One region of the Desulfurispora sp. genome, then DNA from elsewhere that is predicted to be linked to it. Evidence: riboswitches for the same ligand, from Rfam matches in the RefSeq annotation. Region 1 holds a riboswitch; the other holds the start of a gene.
The links. A riboswitch is a leader RNA that binds a small molecule or an ion and turns the genes downstream of it on or off. The one in region 1 is predicted to bind glycine.
Positions count from the first base shown of each region.

Region 1 (3,385 bases):
AGCACTGCCTGCGCGAGGACTTGAACTTAAAGGCTCCCCGGCTGATGGCCGTGCTGCGGCCGCTGAAAGTGGTGATTGAAAACTATCCGGAAGGCCGGGTGGAATACCTGGAGGCCGAGTACAACCAGGAAAACCCGGCCCTGGGCACGCGGCAGTTGCCCTTTTCCCGAATCATTTACATTGAGCGGGACGACTTTATGGAAGATCCGCCCAAAAAGTTCTTCCGCCTGGCCCCCGGCCGGGAAGTGCGCTTAAAACACGCCTACATCATCAAATGCGATCAGGTGATCAAGGACCAGGCCACGGGGGAAATTATCGAGCTGCGCTGCACTTACGACCCGGAAACCAAAAGCGGCACGCCCCAGGCCGATGCCCGCAAGGTGAAGGGCACGCTGCACTGGGTGTCCGCCGTCCACGCGGTGCCCGCCGAAGTGCGCCTGTATGATCACCTGTTCACGCAGGAAAACCCGGAAGAGGTGGCCGAGGGCGACTTCACCGCCGCATTAAATCCCCGTTCGCTGGAGGTGCTGGAAAACTGCCTGTTGGAGCCCGCGGCGCAGCAGGCCGCGCCGGGCAGCCACTACCAGTTCCTGCGCCACGGCTTTTTCTGTGTAGATCCGGACAGCCGCCCGGGCTGCCCGGTGTTCAACCGCAGCGTTTCCTTAAAAGACTCCTGGGCCAAAATACAGCAGGGGGGCAAATAATTTTTGCTGTCGTTCGGGACAAAGCGCTGGCGGCCGGGCCGGGCAAGCGTACCTCCATTGGTGCAGGTAGCCGGTGCATTATGGTAATTGCAAAATATTTAGAAATATATTGACGGGTAACAATCTTCTGTGCTAACATGAGGGCAACACCGGCAGGGATAAACCCTGCGCTCAACTGAATAAAGCAGGTGAATGAAGCAGGCGAGAGAAGCGGGTGCCTGGCGCCCGGACCGAAGATGTAATCCGCGCCCGGCCGGGGCGGCGGAGAAACTTTCAGGTAAAAGGATCGCCTGCCGACACAGCTCTGGAAAGCCGCTCCGGGCGGCGCCGAAGGAGCAAACGCTTTTGCAGCGTGCCAGATCCGTGGGAGCAGGGTGTTGCCGGGCGAGGCACAGTGGCAAAAGGGTGAATCTCTCAGGTAGATCAACAGAGCAAAGGCAACAGTGGATTGCCTTTGCTCTGTTTTATTTTTTGCGGCATTCAGACAGCACAGCCGGCCAGGTGGCGGCAGGAAGGCGGACGATGCAGAAAGTGCGGGTGGAGGTGGGATATGGGGGTTGGCCGGAGGAGTTAAGGGGAGAGAAAGGGATAAACTAACACCAGATGGAAAACTGCGATTTTATTGCCAGCCGCACGCGTATGGATACCAGTAGCGCAATAAAGGTTAGTAGCGTTTTGGAAGGGAGTAATAATGATGCCGGAAGCCAGAAAAACCCCCCTTTACGACATGCACCTCAAGCACGGCGGCAAAATGGTGGACTTTGCCGGCTGGCTTTTGCCGGTGGAGTACAGCGGCATTATTCACGAGCACAGAATGGTGCGGGAGAAGGCCGGCCTGTTCGACGTTTCCCATATGGGCGAGATCATGGTCAGCGGGCCGCAGGCCGGGGAGTTTTTGCAGTACATGACCACCAACGATGTGGCCCGCCTGGCCCGGGGGCAGATCTGCTATTCGCTTTTGTGTTATGAAGACGGCGGTGTGGTGGACGACATACTAATTTACAAGCTGGGGCCGGAGGAGTATTTGCTGGTGGTCAACGCGGCCAACACGGCCAAGGATTTGGCCTGGCTGGAGCAACACGCCCGTCCCGGGGTGCAAATCCGGGATATGTCGAACCAGTACGCCCAGCTGGCCCTGCAGGGTCCGCGGGCGGAAAAAATCCTGCAGCCCCTGACGGACAAAGACCTGGCCGCTTTGAAATACTACTGGTTTTACCCGCAGGCAATGGTAGCGGGCATCCCCTGTTTGCTCTCGCGCACCGGTTACACCGGTGAGCCCGGCTTTGAGCTCTATGTGGCGCCGGAAAAGGCTGCTGCCCTGTGGGAAGCGCTGCTGGCCGCCGGGGGCGAGGCTGTGGTGCCGGCCGGCCTGGGGGCACGGGACACCCTGCGCCTGGAGGTCAAACTGCCCCTGTACGGCCACGAACTGGGACCGGATATTACGCCCCTTGAGGCCGGGCTGGGATACTTTGTCAAGCTGGACAAGGGCGACTTTATCGGCCGGGCCGCCCTGCAGGCCGAAAAAGCGGCCGGACCGGCGCGGCGGCTGGTAGAACTGGTCACGCTGGAAAAGGGCATCCCCCGCGCCGGTTACCCGGTGCGCTGCCAGGGGCTCGAAGTGGGCCGCGTTACCAGCGGGGGCTATGCGCCCACCCTGGACAAATTCATCGCTCTGGCCCTGGTGGAGAGCGAGTGCGACCGGCCGGGCGAGACGCTGGAAATTGTGGTGCGCGGCCGTGGCATCAAGGCCCGCCTGGAGCGGGGCATTTTCCTGCCGCCCTTTAACCGGCGGGGGAAGTAGTATTTGTTGCTGTCTCCGGGTGCGCATGTGCAACGCTCGCCCGATCGCTCCGCACCGGACGGCACTACGGCTGGCGACGGACTCGACCGGACCGCCCCAGATTCGCCATCCTGGCTCAACTGGGGCTGGGCCGGACATCCATGTCCGGCCCTCCGGTCTCGTAACCGTCGCTGCGCTGAGTGTCGTTCGCCGGTGCTACGCCACGGGCTCGCTTTTGCACATGCGCGCCAGGAAAATGTTACAACCTCGCTACAGTGCGCCGTTCGGGCGAGCGTTGCACATCCTCACCGGTAGCGATTGCCGCCCGCGGCCGAGCCGCTGCTGCTGCCCGGTGCGCCGTTCGGGCGAGCACGGGATGCGCAGTCGCTATCAATCGCCCGTATCAGCGTGGCAGCAATACATACCATTACAAAAGCAAGGAGGAATCCCCCATGCAAGTAAAAGAAGGACTGTACTACTCCCGCGAACACGAATGGGTGCGGGTGGAAGGCGATCTGGCCTACATCGGCATCACCGACCACGCCCAGCACCACCTGGGCGACGTGGTCTACGTGGAACTGCCGGCCGTGGGCAGTAGCTTTGCCGCCAACGAGGTCATCGGCGTTATCGAATCGGTTAAAGCCGTGGCCGACATGCACACGCCGGTGAGCGGCACGGTGGAGCAGGTGAACAGCGAGCTGGAAGGCCAGCCCCAGCTATTAAACAGCGACCCCTACGGGGCCTGGATTGCCTGCCTGCGGCTGGAAAACCCCGCCGAACTGAACGAACTTATGGATGCCGCCGGGTACGAAGCCTTTTGCCGGGAACAGGAATAAGCGAAGGGGGTAAAGGCCATGTATGTCCCCAACCCGCCCCGGGTGCAGCAGCAAATGCTGGCCGA
Region 1 covers NZ_JBRAJI010000027.1:26,517-29,901, forward strand. The annotation lists gene ACUVTU_RS08450 (glutamine--tRNA ligase/YqeY domain fusion protein) at 1-704, shown strand, start outside; glycine riboswitch at 897-1,003, shown strand; gene gcvT (glycine cleavage system aminomethyltransferase GcvT) at 1,399-2,505, shown strand; gene gcvH (glycine cleavage system protein GcvH) at 2,937-3,320, shown strand; gene gcvPA (aminomethyl-transferring glycine dehydrogenase subunit GcvPA) at 3,339-3,385, shown strand, end outside.

Region 2 (3,385 bases), on a different contig from region 1:
GAGCCTCCTCAACCACCCGGCCCGGTTCCACCCTCTCCGGGGCATCCTCCTGCTGGCGGGAAAAATCTAACAGGCGGCGAATGATCTTCTGGCAGCGCAGGCCGCAATCCTTAATGCCCGCCAGCAGTTCCTGCTTTTCAGGCAGCAGCACCGCCCCGCTGCGCTGCAGCAAACTGGCATGACCAATGATGGCGGTAAGTGGACTGTTCAGCTCATGCGCCACCCCGGCGGCAATCTCCCCCAGCGCCGCCAGGCGGGCCGAATGCACCAGGCGGGACTGCAGCTGCACCTGCCGGGTGACATCGCGTATGGTCAGCACCACTTCCTGCCCTCCGGCCTCTTTTTCTTCGACACCAGTCACCGGGGATACGGCCAGTTCCCAGACCATCTCCCCCGGCCAGTGCACCCGCTGCCGCACCGTCCGGCCGGTAGCCCGCACCCGGGCCACCGGACAGCCCCCCTCCAACCCGGCCGGCCAGAAACACACCTGCTCCCCCCGGCCGGGAAAATGCCGGCGCATGCGCTCATAGGCCGCGTTGCAGCGCACCACCCGGCACTGCCCGTCCAGCACCAGCAGAGCGTCGGCCACCGCCCGGCAGGTAGCCACCCAGGCCTGGCGCAGATGGCTTTCCCGCTGGAAAAGGCGGCTGTTTTCCAGACAAACCGCCAGGTGATCGGCCAGCAGCTGCAGCAGAAGCACATCCTCCCGGTCAAAGGCCTGCTTTTGCCGGCTGCCCAGATTGAGCGTGCCGATCACCTGTCCCTGCAGGGCCAGGGGCACCACCACGGCCGACCGGATCCCCAGGCGGGCCAGATCGGCGTCCTCCCGGTAAGCCCCGCCCACGGCGGTAATATCCCGCCGCAGCACCGGCCGCCCTTCCCGCACCACCCGGCCGGGCACACTGTCCGCCAGTTCCAGCACGGTTCCTTCGGCCAGCAGGGTCTGCCCGGCCGGCAGCCCGGCCTTGATCACCAGCCGTCCTTCCTCTAAAAGGCAAAAACTGAGCAAATCATGGGGCACCATTTGCCCCAGGCGCAGGGCCACCTCTTTGACCATGTCCTGAAAGGACATCTGCACAGTAATACTGCGGGAAAGACCTCCCGCCGCCTCCAGCTGCACATTGCGCCGCCGGGCCTGGCGGGCCAGACGCCGGGCCAGCTGAAAGCTCTCCTGCCAGCGCTCTTTCAAGCGCACCGCCCGGCTGTACAGGCGGGCGTTTTCCAAGATCAGGGCCAGCTGGTCGGCCACCTGCTGCAAAAAGGCCTCGTCATCCCGGTTATACATGCCTGGCCGGCAGCTGCCCAGGTTGAGCGTCCCCAGCACCCGCTCCCGCACCACCAGCGGCACAATCACCACCGCCCGGATGCCCAGCACGGCCAGGTCCCCGCTTTCGGCATAGCCGGGCGGCAGCTGCACATCCTCCACCCGCAGAGCGCGCCGGTTTTCAATCACCCGCCAGGGCAGGGAATCGGCCCGGTCCAGCACCCAGCCCTCATACAGCACCGGAGTGTTGCGGGGCACACCGCTGTGAATCACCAGCCGCCCCTGCTGCAGCAAACAAAAACTGAGCAGATCATAGCTGACCACCTGCCTGAGCCGCCCGGTTACACTGTCCAGCAGTTCGGTGAAGGGGGTATTCACGGTCACCGAACGGGCAATCTGGCAGATAATCTCCAGCTGCAGATTGCGCCGCAGCAATTGTTCCACCAGGGACTGGTTTAACAATCTGTATCACCTTTTTCCAGCTTCACCTTAATCTCCGAATACCTGATTATGTTAAATCATATCAAAATTACCTTCAACCTTCCAGCCAAAACGCTCAATTTTGGTTATTGCAATAATTATCTGACACGAAGTATAATTTAGACACAAGGGCATATTAATGGTGGATGAAGCAGGCAGGAGAGTTCCCCTGGCTGGGGAACGCCGAAGAAGCAAGCCGGCATCACAGGGGATGGTGCCCGTGAAACTTTCAGGCCAGCCTACTGCCGCTGACACCCCTCTGGAGAGCTCCCTGCCCGGTTGCGGCGCGGGACACCGAAGGAGTAAATCTCTCAGGTAAAAGGACAGAGCCATTACCCCACCGGGGAAGGCTCTGTTTTTTATTTGCCCCGCCCAGACCCGGCAAAATATTGGGGAGGTGAATAAGGGTAAGCTACCGGGATACCCCCCCATTGCCGAATTTTTTATTGTTTTTATTTCATCAACCAGTACACTGAAGAAAAAGGGGGAACATTGAACACATGGACAAAATCATGGCCTTTCTGGACAAGGCCGGCAGCATCGTCTGGGGGCCGCCCATGCTGGTGCTGCTGGTGGGGACAGGCCTCTTCCTCACCCTGCGCCTGGGCTTCTACAGCTTCACCGCGTTGCCTTACGCCTTAAAACTGGCCTTCTCCCGCCACCAGGATCAGAAGTCCCAGGGCGATGTCAGCCACTTCCAGGCCCTGATGACCGCCCTGGCCGCCACCATCGGCACGGGTAACATCGCCGGCGTGGCCACCGCCGTGGCCCTGGGCGGGCCGGGCGCGGTGTTCTGGATGTGGGTCACCGCCCTGGTGGGTCTGGCCACCAAGTATTCCGAGGCTATCTTAGCCGTCAAATACCGGGTAGTGGATGAAAACGGCGAAATGGCCGGCGGCCCCATGTACTTCATCGCCCGGGGCATGGGTTTAAAATGGCTGGGGGCCCTCTTTGCTTTGTTTGGAGCCATAGCCGGCTTTGGCATTGGCAACATGGTGCAGTCCAACTCGGTGGCCGAAGCCATGCACGGCACCTTTGGCCTGCCCATGTGGATCACCGGCCTGGTGCTGGCCGTGTTCACCGCCCTGGTAATCATCGGCGGGATCAAGAGCATCGGCCGGGTTACCGGTTTTCTGGTGCCCATTATGGCGGTTTTCTACATTGCCGGCGGACTGATTATTATCATCATGAACATTAACCTTTTGCCCGCAGCCATTGCTCTGATTCTCAAAGCGGCCTTTACCGGCCAAGCCGCCGCCGGCGGTTTTGCCGGCGCCACAGTAATGATGGCGCTGCGCTACGGAGTGGCCCGGGGCGTCTTCTCCAACGAGGCCGGCCTGGGCAGCGCGCCCATTGCCGCCGCCGCGGCCAGGACCGACCACCCCGGCCGGCAGGCCCTGGTCTCCATGACCGGTACCTTCCTGGACACCATTGTGGTTTGCTCCATCACCGGCCTGGTGCTGGCCATCACCAATGTCTGGTCCTCGGGCGAAACCGGGGCCAAGCTCACCACCCTGGCCTTTGAAACCGGCCTGCCCGGCGTGGGCAAATATATTGTGGCCATTGGCATCATCCTGTTCGCCTATTCCACTGTGCTGGGCTGGGCCTATTACGGCGAAAAGTGCGCCCAGTATCTGCTGG
Region 2 covers NZ_JBRAJI010000057.1:8,949-12,333, forward strand. The annotation lists gene ACUVTU_RS12155 (GAF domain-containing protein) at 1-1,726, opposite strand, end outside; glycine riboswitch at 1,994-2,081, shown strand; gene ACUVTU_RS12160 (alanine/glycine:cation symporter family protein) at 2,245-3,385, shown strand, end outside.
Region 2: linked by a shared signal. The riboswitch ahead of ACUVTU_RS12160 (alanine/glycine:cation symporter family protein) and the one ahead of gcvT (glycine cleavage system aminomethyltransferase GcvT) in region 1 are both predicted to bind glycine.